Regions from separate parts of the Bordetella genomosp. 5 genome, predicted to be linked through region 2. Evidence: predicted binding sites of a transcription regulator. Region 2 holds the regulator's gene; the other holds the start of a gene.

Region 1 (7,185 bases), on a different contig from region 2:
GCGATGAACCGTCCACGCACCTTTCCCTCGCTGTCGAACGGCGTGCTCAGATCGGCCACCGCGCGGTAGTAATCCCACGAGCCCACACTGGCTTGCGCGCTGAAGGCGAAGTCCTGCAGGGGCCGCTTGCGCACGAGGTTCACACTGCCGCCCGGCTCGCCTGTGCCCTGGTACAGCCCGGAGGGGCCACGCAGCACTTCGATGCGATCGTAGATGGCGAGATCGAAACCCGCCGACAGATTCCCCGCCCCCGCAGGCGTGCGCATTCCGTCGACCTGAATCGCGTCGAGCGTGTAGCCGCGCGAGATAAAGCCCGAGATATCGCCGCCGCTCGAAAGCGTCTCCACCGTGATCCCCGTCACGTTGCGCATCGCGTCCGACAGGCTGTTCAAGTTCTGGTCATCGAGCTGCTGACGCGTCACCACCGACACCGACTGCGGAATCTCTCTGAGCGTCTGCGTGCCCTTCCCCAGCGTGACCGCATTGCTGGTGTATGACTGCGTGCCTTCGCTGGTGGCGCGCTCGCCGACGCCCATTACGGTCACGGCCTCCAGCTGCGTGACGCCGCCCGCGCTCTGCAAGGAATAGGTACCCGCGCCGCTCGGCACGGCACGATACGCCGAACCCGCGAGCAGGCGGTCGAAACCCTCCTGCACGCTCATCTGCCCGGAGATCCCCGTGCTCTGGCGGCCCGCCAGCCAGGCGGGGTCGTACACGATCTGCACCACCGCCGCGGCGGCGTAGCGGGCAAGCACGGTATCGAGCGGGCCCGGGCCGATCGCCACGTCGTGAATCTGCGAAGCCGGCGCGGCGGTCTGTGCGCCGGCAGCGGCACTCGCCAGGGCCGAGCACCAGAGCGCCGACCAGATCAATGCCTTGCGGGATCCCCTGCCCCGCGGTGCGCGTACACGTGCCATCACTCTTTCATCCTTTCGTCGTCAAGCAAGAAGCGCCCGCATCCCCTCGATGCGGTGTCACTACCTACTCCGCACGAGAACGAAAAAGTGATCACCTCGCAGCAAAATATTTTGGCGCCACCGCTCAAGCGTCGGCCGGCCCCACCGACACCCAATAGCGCGTGACGCGCCGCACCGCGATCGGCAGGCGTTCGGCCAGGGCGGCCAGCGCCGCATCGGTGTCGCGCAGCGACAGCGCGCCCGACACCCGCAGCTCGGCAACGGCAGGGGCGCAGCGCAACACGCCGGGGCGGTGCCGGGCCAGCTCCGCCACCACATCGGCGAGGCGCTGATCGCGCACGACCAGCATCCCCCGCTCCCACAACGCCGCGCTGTCGTCCACCGGCGCGAGCGCGCTGGTGCCGGCAACCGTGAAACTGGCCCGTTGCCCCGCGTCGATGCGCAGCGGCGGGGCATGCACCGGACGCGCCATCACCGCGTGCTCGAACACCATCACCTGCGTACGGTCCTCGAGCAGGCGCACCGAAAAGCGCGTCCCCAATGCCTGCACCTCGCCTTGCGGCGTCTGCACCACGAAGGGCCGGTAGGCGCCCTGCGGCTTCTGGCCCGTGGTGACCAGCACCTCGCCGGCCAAAAGAACCAGCCTGCGCTCGGCGGCGCCGTAGCGCAGATCGACCGCGCTGCCACTGTTCAACACCAGCCGTGTGCCATCTTCCAGCGTGCGGCTCAGTGGCTCTCCCGCGGCGGTACGCAGATCCGCCCGCCAGGCGGGCGCCTCACGCCACACCATCCAGCCGACCGGCACGGCCACGCCCAAGCCCAGCGTGGCGCGCAGCACGGCGCGCCTGCCCTGCCGCTTGCGCGTGGCGCGCAGCACATCGTGTCCGATGCGCGCTGGCACCCCTTCGAAGGCGCCCAGCACCTGCTCCGCGCGTGCCCAAGCCCGGGCGTGCGCCTCACCCTGAGCCAGCCAGCGTTCGAATGCGCGGTGCGTGATGACATCGGCGGGCTCGTAGCGCAGCCGGATCACCCAATCGGCCGCTTCTTCGAACAGTGGATCGTCAGGCCCAGCCGTCATGGCCTGAAAACCCAGGCGGGCACAGGCAAGGCCACCGACGTCGGCGCAATCACATGGGAAGTCATGCGGCGGCCGTCATGCACGCCACCAACGCTTTCTGCAGGTGGCGCCGCACCGTGATGACGGGTTTGCCCGTCTGCTCGGAGATCTGCTGCAGCGTCAGCCCGTCGAGCTGGGCCAGCAGGAACATCTCGCGGGTGGCCGCGGGCAGCCGCTGCAACATGGCGTCGATCGCCACCAGCGTCTGCACGATCATGAGACCCGTTTCGGGCGGCGGGACCTGCGGCTGCGGCAGGTGCGCGATCGCCTCAATGTAGGCCTGCTGCACCGCGCGGCGGCGCCAATGATCGACCAGCAATCCCTTGGCAATATGCGTGATCAACGCGCGCGGCTCGTCCTGCAGTACGGGTGGACGCCGCGCGGCCATCAGCCGCACGAACGTGTCCTGCGCCAGATCGGCCGCGTCGCTGCTGTCGCCCAGCTTGCGATGGAGCCAGGTTTGCAGCCAGCCATGGTGATGGCGATACAACTGCTCGACCGCGGGGAGAGAAAGAGAGTCGGTAGATGACAAGATGCCCTGCAGTCTACCGAATGCGAATAAGAAATACTATTAATTAGAACGAAGCACCCGGTGCCACCGCGGCGCGGGCGCAACAACGGGCCGGCGGTTGCGTTGCGGCTATGTCTGCCGGGCGCCGGCCAACCCCGTGCCGGCGACGGCGCTGCACCCTGGCCCACACCGTCGCCGAGCAGGGAGACCGTCAATCAGGGAGCCAGCGTCAGCTCGCCCTTCATCAGCGCCGAGTGGCCCGGGAACGTGCAGTAGAAGCTGTACTTCTGACCCGCGGCCAGCTTGGCCACGTCGAACGTGGCGGTGTCTTTCTCGCCGCCGCCCAGCATCTTGGTGTGCGCGATCACGCGGGTATCGCCTTCCTTGAAATAGCCCTTGGCGGCACCGGCCGCCATGGCTTCGCCGATCACGCCCTGCATATCGGCCGTGCTCGACAGCACCCAGTTGTGGCCCATCACGTTCACCGGCAGCTTGCCCGCATGCGCCAGCGTCACCGAAAACGTTTTGCACGACTTCGGCACTTGAATGGCCTTGGTGTTGTATTGCATCTGGTCGTTGGACGAGATCTCGACCGCGCACTCATTGGCGAACGCCGGCGAGGCAAGCAGGGTCAGTGCGATCAATGCAGCATGTTTGGCGAATACCACGGAACACTCCTTCGAATTCGGTAAGCCGCGCGCACCCCGCGCGCGGCGCGCATCTCACGGTGTCCCGGCCATGACCCGGTAACCGCACGACGACGCAGACAGAGCGTACCGCTGCAGTTGAAGAATAGTGTTGATATGGGACAAGTATCGAGCACGCGCTCCGAGAACGAACACCGTTGTTCTTTCTCATCAAGAGTGGGCGCGCGCAAACGGAATGCCGATTCAAATTGCGCTTTTGCCCGCTACTCGACAGCGACCATTTATAGTTGGCACTTCTTCACGCGAGCTCGTCATGACCAATCCCAACTCCGAATCGCTCATTGCCCTCAAAGATTGCACGGTACTTGGTGCCAGTGGCTTTCCGTTCGACACCGGGACCCCTGTCACTATCGGCTTTCTCGGCGCCGATGTCATATGCACGAGCGGGCAGCAAATCGCCAAATTTTCACTCGTCGAAGTGTTGGATATTGAGATAACCGGCCCGGGGACGACCGTCAGTGGCGGAGGATTTTTGGGCGGAGGCTTTGGCGTCGAGGGAGCGCTGCAGGGGATGGCCATCGCCGGCGTGCTCAATGCACTCACAACAAAGAAGACTACCCACACGTTCCTGACCATCACCACCAACTTCGGTGAGCTGCATCTGCACTACGGTCTGATGGAGCCAGGCGCCTTGCGCATTTACCTGTCGGGAGTTTTTGTGCATCTCAGGCGCATGAACGCTCAATGGGCTAATGCACGGGTCCAGCTCATTTCTGCCCAAGTGGCTGCGGGCGCCATCGCAGCCGAAGATGCGGAGATCTATAAGTCTCGCGTCCTGTCTCCCGCCGTCTGGCCAGACCCCTACGCCGAACAAAAGGCGCTTGCACGCATGGAAGAACTGGCCTTTCAGGAGGCCCCGAAGGGCCGATGTCCCAATTGCGAGAAGATCATCCCTCTTCTAAGCGAAACATGCCCGTTCTGCCGCGCCAATTTCGGCGAGTACGCCCATTGGAAGGTGCTTCCCCTGACCTAGCGCGCCCGCACCAGCTGACCAGCTCTGCAATACCCGGGCACGTACCGGCAAAGCCCTACGGCGTCGCCCACCGGCGCAGCAGGTTGTGATACGTGCGCGTCAGCCGGACCACGGTGTCGTGGCCCGGACCGAGCTGGCTGCCCGCATCCTGAATGGCGCAGTCGAGGTCGAACAGCAAGGTTCGCTGGCCCTCGTCCCGCACCATGCTTTGCATCCAGAAGAACGAACACAGCCGCATCCCGCGGCGCACCGGCGTCACGTAATGCAGGCTGTCCGAGGGGTACAGCACCATGTCGCCCGCCGGCAGTTTGACCGCGTGCTCGCCATAGGTGTCCTGCACCCGCAATTCGCCCCCGTCGTAGCTGTCCGGCTCGGCCAGGAACAGCGTGGCGGACAGATCGGTGCGGATGCTCACACCCGTGCCCGGAATGCGGCGGATGGCGTTGTCGACATGCAGACCAAACGACTGGCCCTCGCCGTACACGTTGAACAGCTTGGGAAAGATGCGCGCCGGCAGTGCCGCCGACATGAACAACGCGGACCGTGCGAGCCCCGCGTCGATCAGGGCGGCGGCCTTCAGCCCTTCTTCCGAATCCGGCGGCAGCTGCAGATTGTCTTTCACCAGCGCCGACTGAAAGCCGGCCGTGCCGCGCCCGTCCTGCCAGTCTGCCTGCAGCAGGAGCTGGCGGCACGCGTGCACCTCGTCGGCGCTCAGCACGCTGGGTATGTGAACCATCATGACGCTGACCTCCGGATGTGTGTGGGCATCAGAACCGATACAGCGCGGACAGCATGGCCGAGCGGCCGTCGCCGTATTCGATCGCCGACGACCGCGCCTGCGTGCCGGCGGTCTGGCGCACGCGCTCGACATACAGCTCGTCGGTCAGGTTCTCGATATTGAGCTGCAGCTTCAGGTTGCGTGTCACGTCGTACGACGCCATGACGCTGTGCACCCAATAAGGGCTCAGCTTGCCATCGCCCTGCGACGTGACATTGCGCGAGCCGACAAAGCGCGTGCCGTAACCCACCGTCCAGCCCTGCGGCAGCACGTACGTGGTCCACAGACTGAAGGAATGGCGCGGCGTGTTGCCCAGCGCCTGGCCGATGCGCGCGGGCGTCACCAGCGACCGTCGCGTCTCGCTGTCGCTGTACGTGTAGTTGGCGAACACATCCCACTTCGGCGTCAGCTTGCCCGAGGCATCGAGCTCGACGCCCTTCACGCGTTGCGCCCCCGCGAGCAGGTAGGAGCCATCGGCCAGCGCTTCGCGGGCATTGGTCTTGTCGACCTGGAACAGCGCACCGCCCACGGCGAGCCGCTTGTCGAACAACTCCCACTTGGTGCCCAGCTCGAGCGTGCGGTTTTTCTCGGGTGCGAGCGAGGACGTGCTCTGACTCACGCCCGAGCCCGTCGTGACGAGAAACTCGGCGGACGGATTGAACGACGTGCCGTAGGCCACGTAAACACGGCCATTCTGCGCCGGCTTGTAGGTGAGCCCGAAACGCGAGCTGAGCTTGCGATCGGACGTGCGGTCGTCGGTGCTCGCGGCAGAGACCGAGTGGCTGGCCGAGCGGCCGTCGATCCAGTCGTAGCGCAGCCCGACGTTGGCATCGACACGCTCGCTGAGCGCGACCGTGTCCATGGCATAGATCGCCTTGGTGTCGAGCCGGGTTTTGTTGCGGGCCGATATCTTTTTATCGACGGCGCCGCGCCAATACCCCGGCGGATTGGCCAGGGCATAACCCGCTGCGGGGAACAGCCTGCTGATGTTGTACGAGTACGTGTCCCGCTCGTAGTCTTCCTGCGAGAACTCCACGCCCGTCACGAGGGTGTGCTGCAGCCCCATCGTGCCGAACTTGCTCGTCAGATTGGTTTGATTGGCCCACATGGTCGTGTGCGAATCGCGCCCGTAAGCCTGCGGGCCGGCGGGCTTGTAGTAGCCCGTGCGCATGCCCTGGCGGTTCACGTGCGAGGCGGAGATCACGGTGTCGCGATTCAACGATGCATAGCGCAGCGTGTTCTGCAGCTTCAGGCTTTCCGAGAACGTATGCTCGAGGCGGGCGGTCGCCGTGTCGGACTGAATTTTGTCTTTGTCGAGATTGCGCCAGCCGAAGTAAGCGTGGCGCGACACGCCATCGAGCGGCTTGCCGCGGAAGGCCGGCACGCCATAATCGGGCACGTTGTCGTCGGTCTGATGAAACACGCTGACCGTAAAGGTGGTGGGACCGTTCAGGCCCAACGCGAACGACGGCGCGATCCCCCAACGCTTTTTCTCGATCTGATCGCGGCCGGGCACGTCGTTGCCATGCCCCATCAGGTTCAGGCGGAACGCGCGCGATCCGTCGTCGAAGGCCTGGTTGGTGTCGAGGGTCAGGCGCTTGTACCGGTCGGTGCCCAGGCCCGCGCCGACCGTGGTGAGGTCGGAGGACTTGGGCGCCTTGCTGATCATGTTGATACTGCCGCCCGTCGTGCCCGCTCCGCCGAAGACGGAGTTGGGCCCCTTGATGACCTCGACCGATTCGATGTTGAACAGGTCGCTGCGACTCGTTTGCGCGCTGTCCCGCATGCCGTCAACCTGCATGCTCGCATTGGCGCTGAACCCGCGGATGTTGATGGAGTCGCCACTGCCGCCACCGCCCTCGCCCGCGTTGAACGTGATGCCGGAGACGTTGGATAGCGCCTGCCGCAGGCTGAGCGCGTTCTGCTCGTCGAGCACCTGGCGCGGCACCACCGTGATCGTTTGCGGCACGTCGATCAGCGGCGCGGCGTACTTGCCCGACGCGGACGCATCGGTCTTCGACCCCTGGGGCGCATCTCCCGTCACGGTCACCGGCGCGAGCTGCACCGGCGGCCTGGCGTCGTTGGGCGAAGCCCCGCTGGCTTGCGCCGGCACGCCAAGAACGGCGACAGCAGCCAACGCGGGCGCCAGGCAAGAACGGGGAGGAAGCGCGCGAGCGGTAAT
Region 2 (7,185 bases):
GATATGCTGCGAGCCCAGGTTGGACGTCATCACGATCACGGTGTTGCGGAAGTCGACGGTGCGACCCTGGCCATCGGTGAGGCGGCCGTCGTCGAGCACCTGCAGCAGCACGTTGAACACGTCCGGGTGCGCCTTCTCGACCTCGTCGAGCAGGACCACGCTGTAGGGCTTGCGCCGCACGGCTTCGGTCAGGTAGCCCCCTTCTTCGTAACCCACATAGCCCGGGGGCGCGCCGATCAGGCGGGCCACCGAATGCTTCTCCATGAACTCGCTCATGTCGATGCGGATCAGGTGCTCTTCGGAGTCGAACAGGAACTCGGCCAGCGCGCGCGTGAGCTCGGTCTTGCCCACGCCGGTGGGGCCCAGGAACAGGAACGAACCATACGGACGCGACGGATCGGCGAGGCCGGCGCGCGAGCGGCGGATCGCGTCGGCGACCAGGCGCACGGCTTCGTCCTGCCCCACCACGCGGCGATGCAGGAACTCCTCCATCTTGAGCAGCTTGTCGCGCTCGCCCTGCATCATCTTGGACACCGGAATGCCGGTGGCGCGTGACACGACCTCGGCGATTTCTTCGGCGCCGACCTCGGTGCGCAACAGGCGCGGCTTGCCGCTGTCGGTGTCCTGCTTCTCGGCGGCCTGCTCGGCGCTATCGGCGGCCGACAGGCGCGCCTCGAGCTCGGGCAGCTTGCCGTATTGCAGCTCGGCGAGCTTGTCGAACTGACCCTTGCGCTGCAGCTCGGCCATCTCGGCACGAACCTTGTCGATCTCTTCCTTGATGGCCTGCGCGCCCTGCACCGCGGCCTTTTCGGCTTTCCAGATCTCTTCGTAGTCGTTGTACTCGCGCTGCAACTTCTCGAGCTCTTCCTCGATCACGGCCAGACGCCGGCGCGACGCATCGTCGGTTTCTTTCTTGACGGCTTCGCGCTCGATCTTGAGCTGGATGATGCGGCGGTCGAGCCGGTCCATCACCTCGGGCTTGGAATCGATTTCCATGCGGATGCGCGCGGCCGCCTCGTCGATCAGGTCGATGGCCTTGTCGGGCAGGAAGCGGTCGGTGATGTAGCGATTGGACAGCTCGGCCGCGGCCACGATGGCCGGGTCGGTGATGTCCACGCCGTGGTGCAGCTCGTAGCGCTCCTGGAGGCCGCGCAGAATCGCGATCGTCGACTCGACGTCGGGCTCGCCCACCAGCACCTTCTGGAAGCGGCGTTCGAGCGCGGCGTCTTTTTCGATGTACTTGCGGTATTCGTCGAGCGTGGTCGCGCCGATGCAATGCAGCTCGCCGCGCGCCAGCGCGGGCTTGAGCATGTTGCCGGCGTCCATGGCGCCCTCGGCCTTGCCGGCGCCGACCATGGTGTGCAGCTCATCGATGAACACGATGTTCTGGCCGTCGTCCTGTGCGAGCTCCTTGAGCACCGCCTTCAGGCGCTCTTCGAACTCGCCACGGAACTTGGCACCGGCCAGCAGTGCGGCCAGGTCGAGCGACAGCACGCGCTTGCCCCGCAGGGACTCGGGCACCTCGTCGTTGACGATACGCTGCGCCAGCCCTTCGACGATGGCGGTCTTGCCCACGCCGGGTTCGCCGATCAGCACCGGGTTGTTTTTGGTGCGGCGCTGCAGAATCTGAATGGTGCGGCGGATCTCGTCGTCGCGGCCGATCACCGGATCGAGCTTGCCTTCGCGGGCACGCTCGGTGAGATCGAGCGTGTACTTGGACAGCGCTTCGCGGTTGGACTCGCCTTCGGCGGCGTTGACGTTCTGACCGCCACGCACCGCGTCGATGGCGGCTTCGAGGGCCTTCTTCTGCAGGCCGGCTTCGCGCAGGATGCGGCCGGCGTCGCTCTTGTCGTCGGCGAGCGCCAGCAGGAACAGCTCGCTGGCGATGTAGGTATCGCCGCGGCGGGCCGCCTCTTTATCGGTACGCGTGAACACGCCCTGCAGGTCGCGGCCGACCTGGACGTTATCGCTGCCCTGCACCTGCGGCAGGTTCTTGAGGGCCTGGTCGAGCGCGGGCTGCAGCCGGTTGACGGCCACGCCGGCACGCGCCAGCAGACTGGTCGCGCCGCTGTCGGCGTCGCCCAGCAGAGCGGCCAGCACGTGCAGCGGCTCGATGTAGGGATGGTCGTTACGGGCGGCCAGGCTTTGCGCGTCGGCCAGGGCTTGCTGGAACTTGGTCGTAAGTTTGTCGAATCGCATGATGGTCGTTGGCTATGAAGAGAGCCACGCCGAAGATGGATCAGCCGGCTCGATGACCTGAATATGCGGACGCGAGTGGGGTTTTCAAGACCCACTGCCCTATTTGCGTGGGGGCGTCCAGCGCCGAACTACGACTTGCACCCGGCATACACTACACGCGAGACGCGTCCCGGCACAACCCACGGCCTCGCGCGTGCGAAGCCGCGCGCAGACCACCCCGCGTCGCGTCGCGCCCGGCCTTGCGACCAAAGGGTCGCTACACATAATCCGGGCGCGTCATCACACCGCTGACACCCGGAGTCGCTACGATGGCGCCAGCGGGACTACAATGTAACGACGCTATACACATTTGGTACGCACACTCGCGTGCGCGCCAGACGTAACACCAACCGGCGGGCCTAGCTCAAAGCCGGTGTTCAAGCCTCGAGGTCACTATGCAAAAACGGGTTGCCATTTCGCCGGATGCCGCACATTGTTCGAGCTGCATGCTCGGTCACGTCTGCATTCCCGTCGGCATGGCCGCGAGCGAAGTCGAAAAGCTCGACGACCTGGTCAAGGAACGCGTGCGTGTCGAAAAGGGCAAGCCGCTGTACGAGCTCGACGCCCCGCTCGACGCGGTCTATGGCGTGCGCTTCGGCTCGCTCAAGACCCAGCTCGAAGACGCGTCGGGACAACTGCAGATCACCGGCTTTCACCTGCCGGGGGAGATCGTGGGTTTCGACGGCATGATCGAAGGCCGCCATGTCTCCAACGCCGTCGCGCTCGAAGACTCCGAGGTCTGCGTCATCCGCCTGCCCGAGATCGATCGCGTGGCCACCCATCTGCCGAGCCTGCAGCAGCAGTTCCGGCGCCTGATGAGCCGCGAGATCTCGCGCTCGCATCAGATGCTCGCCACGCTGGGCTCGATGCGCTCCGAGCAGCGCGTGGCCGCCTTCCTGCTCAACCTGTCGCAACGCTACGCCGCCCTGGGCTACTCCTCGAGCGAATTCGTGCTGCGCATGAGCCGCGAAGAGATCGGCAACTACCTGGGCCTCACGCTCGAGACCGTCTCGCGCCTGCTGTCGCGCTTTGCGCGCGAGGGCCTGATCCGCATCAACCAGCGCGAAGTGCGCATCCTCGATCACGCGGCCCTGCTCGAGCTGCTGGGCCAGGAACATTGCTGAACGCGCCGCGCACGTGCTGGCCCGCCACGGCCGCGCTGGCCGCGCTCTGCTGCGCGTGGCCAGCCCACGCCCAGCTCGCCGGCCAGCCCGCCGAAGGCCATGATCCCTACGCCGCCCCGGTCGTGCCCGCGCCGGTCACCACGCCGCCCTGGCGCCCGATCGAGCTGGGCAAACCCGGCCGACGCTATGCGTTTCCGGTCTACACCAGCAAGAATCTCCAGGAAGACGATCTGCGCGGCATCCGCCGTGTCGTGATCGTGGTCCATGGCGTCACGCGCGACGCCAATCGCGCCTTCGAATCGGTCGCGCAGCTCTATCACGCCAACCCGGAACGCGCCGACGACACGCTCATCGTGGCGCCCAAGTTCGCCAGCGCGATCGATGCCGGCTTCGGACGCATGCCGGCATGGCGTCGCGCCAGCTGGGAAGACGGCGCGGCCAGCATGACCCTGAAGGACCGCCCACCCGCCGTGACTTCGATCCAGGTGCTCGACGATCTGGCGCGCGAGCTCACGGCGCAGGGCCGGCTGCCCGCCCTGCGCGAGCTGGTCATCGCCGGCCACTCCGCCGGCGCTCAGCTGGTGCATCGCTACGCCGTGCTCAACGATGCCGACGAGTCCTTGCGCAAGACGGGCCTGATCCTGCGCTACGTGGTGGCCAACCCGTCGTCGTATCTGTACCTCACGCCGGAGCGGCCGCGCGCCGATGGCCGCGGTTTCGCCCCCTATGAGCGCGGTATTTGTCCCACTTACACCCAGTACAAGTATGGGCCGGACCAGATGCCGCCGTACTCGTCGGTCACCGATCCGCTCAAACTCGCCGCGCGATATCTGCAGCGCAACGTGACCTATCTGCTGGGCAGCGCCGACAACAATCCCGAACACCAGTATCTCGACAAGACCTGCGGCGCCGAGGCCCAGGGTGCCACGCGCTGGGCGCGCGGCACCGGCTATTGGCGCTACGAGGCCTGGCTGGCGCAGCGGCACACCGACTGGCCCGCCACGCGGCATCAGGCGCAGCAGGTCGTGGGCGTGGGACACAGTTCGACGGCCATGTTCGGCTCGACGTGCGGCGCGCGGGCCTTGCTCGGCGACACCACGTCACCGTTGCCCAAAGGCGCGCCGTGCCTGCCGATCGAGCCCTGAGACCGCGGATCTTCAGCGCTGCGCGCCGGTGAGGCGCTGGCGCGGCGCGGTCGAAGCAGGCTCGATACGCACCGCGTCGGGCACCTCGAGCACCACATCGCTTTGCGCGTGCGCCACACAGGGCAGCATCCAGCCCTCTTCGCGCTCCTCGCGCGTCACGCCGGGCCATTCGATCTCATAACGCACCTCGCCGCTGACCAGCATGCACATGCAGGCGCGGCAGGTGCCGTTGCGGCAGGAGCTCGGCAGCCTGATGCCGACCGCGCGCGCGGCCCGCATCAGGGACTGGCCCTGCGGTGCGTCGTACTGCCAGCCCGACGGCTGCAGCGTCACGCGATGGCTCGGAGCCGCCGGATCGGCGTTCCCTTGCGCCGGCGGCGTCAGGCCGCTTGCCACGGCAGGGACCACGCGCCGCTCAGCGCGTTCTGCAGCCAGAGGGTGCATGTGAGCGTCTTGGCGTCGGTCACTTCACCGCGCTGACAGGCGGCGAGAAACTCGTCGACCGAGGCGCTGCGCACGTCGAGGAATTCGTCGTCGTCGAGCTGACGTTCGCCGGCACGCAGGCCGCGGGCGAAATAGATGTGGATGATCTCGGTGGAGTAGGCGATGGCCAGGTGCAGGATGCCCGCCTTGGCCCATTCGCCGGCGGTGTAGCCGGTCTCTTCGAAGAGCTCGCGCTTGGCGCAGGCGAGCGGGTCTTCGCCCGGATCGAGCTTGCCGGCCGGAAACTCCGTCATCACCTGGCCCACCGGGTAGCGGAACTGGCGCTCCAGCAGAATGCGGCCGTCGTCGAGCAGGGGAATGATCACGACCGCGCCCGGATGCACCACGTATTCGCGCGAGGCGACGTTGCCGTTGGGCAACCGCACCATGTCGTTCTTGATGTGCAGGAAACGGCCGCGATAGACGGACTCGCTGGATTCCAGGGTTTCGGTGAGGTGGCCCTCGGGGGCCTGACTGAGGTCGAGATGCGAATCGGACATGGAAAGCCTGACAGGGAGATGCGAGCCGTCATCTTATTGCACGGCCCGACCGCGCGACAAAAAAAGCGGGGTATCGAGGTCCGCAAGCGGAACGCGATACCCCATGCCGATGCACCTCGCTGCGTGTTCGCCGTCGGCCAGCAGCCTTCAGCCTGCGAACAGGAGGTGTCCCCCCAGCAAAAACAAAGCGATGAAGAAGCCGCGCTTGAACGCCTTTTCGCTGACGCGCTGGCGCAGCCAGCCACCGAGCGCCATGCCGGCGAGCGCCGGCAGCACGGCGAGCACCGAGGCGCTGGCCTCGCCCGTGCCCAGCGCGCCGCTGTAGATCAGGCCGCCCGCCATCGCGAGCGTGGACACCATGAAGGAAATGCCCATCGCCTGCACGAGCGCGTTGCGGTCGAGGCCGAGCGCCTGCAGGTAAGGCACCACCGGCACCACGAAGACGCCGGTGGCCGCCGTGACGAGGCCGGTGGCGCCGCCCACGAGCGGGCCCAGCCAGGGCTCGGCCCGAGGCGGCACCTGCATCCGCACGGCCGCCAGCCCCAGCGCCGCGTACAGCAGCAGCGCACAGCCCAGCAGGCTGGACGCCCCCTCGACCGCGGTGCCGGCGAGCCAATAGGCGCCCAGGGCGTTGCCCACGCAGATCGCGATCAGCATGGGCCCGAGCCGGCGCAGCAGCATCCAGAACTGGCCGCCCACCAGGCATTGCCAGACGTTGGTGACCAGCGAGGGCACGATCAGCAGCGCGGCAGCCTGCGGCGCGGGCATAGCCAGACTCAACAGTCCGATCGCGACGGTGGGCAGACCCAGGCCGATGCAACCCTTGACGGTGCCGGCCAGCAGGAACGCGCCCAGCACCATCGCGGAGAGGGCCGGGCCGGCGTTTTCATAGAATTCGGTGAGTGCATGCATGGCCGCATCTTGCGCCCCGCGCCACGGTTTGAAAATGCGCAATAAACTGAGTCTGCCTTCGGCTTTTCCGTAGGCAGCACCTTCAGAGACCGCCATGCATTTCGACCTGACCGATCTGCGCCTGTTCCTGCACATCGTCGATGCCGGCAGCATCACCGCCGGCGCGGCGCTGTCCCACCTGGCGCTGCCGTCGGCCAGCGCGCGGCTGCGTGCCCTCGAGACCTCGGTCGGCACCGCGCTGGTCACGCGCGAGCGCCGCGGCGTCACGCCCACGCCGGCCGGCGTCGCGCTGGCCCACCATGCGCGCGGCCTGCTGCAACAGGTCAACCGGATGGAAGAGGATCTGGGCGAGTACGCGCTCGGCTTCAAGGGTCAGGTGCGGCTGTGGTGCAACACCGCCGTCATGTCGGAATTCCTGCCGGATCCGCTGGCCGACTTCCTGCGCGCCTATCCGAACGTGGACGTGGAACTGCAGGAGCAGCCCAGCTATCGCATCGTGCCCGCGGTCTCGCAGGGCGTGGCCGATGTGGGCATCCTGTCGAACGCCGTCGACCTGAGCGGTCTGGACGTGCTGCCGTTTCGCGATGACCGCCTGGTGCTGCTGGTGCCGCCCGACCATGAACTGGCCCGGCGCGACGCCCCCGTGCGCTTCGTGGAAACGCTGCGCCACGACTACGTGGGCCTGGAGACCGCCAGCGCGCTGTCGGCCCACCTCGACGACCAGGCCGCGCGCGCCGGCCAGCGCCTGCGAGCGCGGGTGCGGCTGCGCACGTTCTCGGCGGT

What was found. The regulator FNR, encoded in region 2, switches genes on or off when oxygen is low (the NO sensors DNR and NnrR bind a similar motif). The targets are predictions, from matches to a motif close to TTGATNNNNATCAA.
Region 1: azu (azurin) is a predicted target of FNR. The motif match lies at 3,344-3,357, and genes of this name have one in related genera.

The regions. Positions count from the first base shown of each region.
Region 1 covers NZ_NEVP01000010.1:119,509-126,693, forward strand. Annotated here, with positions in the region: gene CAL25_RS16040 (TonB-dependent siderophore receptor) at 1-917, opposite strand, end outside; gene CAL25_RS16045 (FecR domain-containing protein) at 1,042-1,995, opposite strand; gene CAL25_RS16050 (sigma-70 family RNA polymerase sigma factor) at 2,057-2,566, opposite strand; gene azu (azurin) at 2,761-3,213, opposite strand; gene CAL25_RS16060 (hypothetical protein) at 3,506-4,225, shown strand; gene CAL25_RS16065 (Fe2+-dependent dioxygenase) at 4,281-4,964, opposite strand; gene CAL25_RS16070 (TonB-dependent receptor) at 4,993-7,185, opposite strand, start outside.
Region 2 covers NZ_NEVP01000007.1:223,838-231,022, forward strand. Annotated here, with positions in the region: gene clpB (ATP-dependent chaperone ClpB) at 1-2,199, opposite strand, end outside; gene fnr (fumarate/nitrate reduction transcriptional regulator Fnr) at 2,634-3,362, shown strand; gene CAL25_RS13025 (hypothetical protein) at 3,398-4,507, shown strand; gene CAL25_RS13030 (2Fe-2S iron-sulfur cluster-binding protein) at 4,520-4,840, opposite strand; gene CAL25_RS13035 (NUDIX domain-containing protein) at 4,888-5,490, opposite strand; gene CAL25_RS13040 (sulfite exporter TauE/SafE family protein) at 5,638-6,402, opposite strand; gene CAL25_RS13045 (LysR family transcriptional regulator) at 6,497-7,185, shown strand, end outside.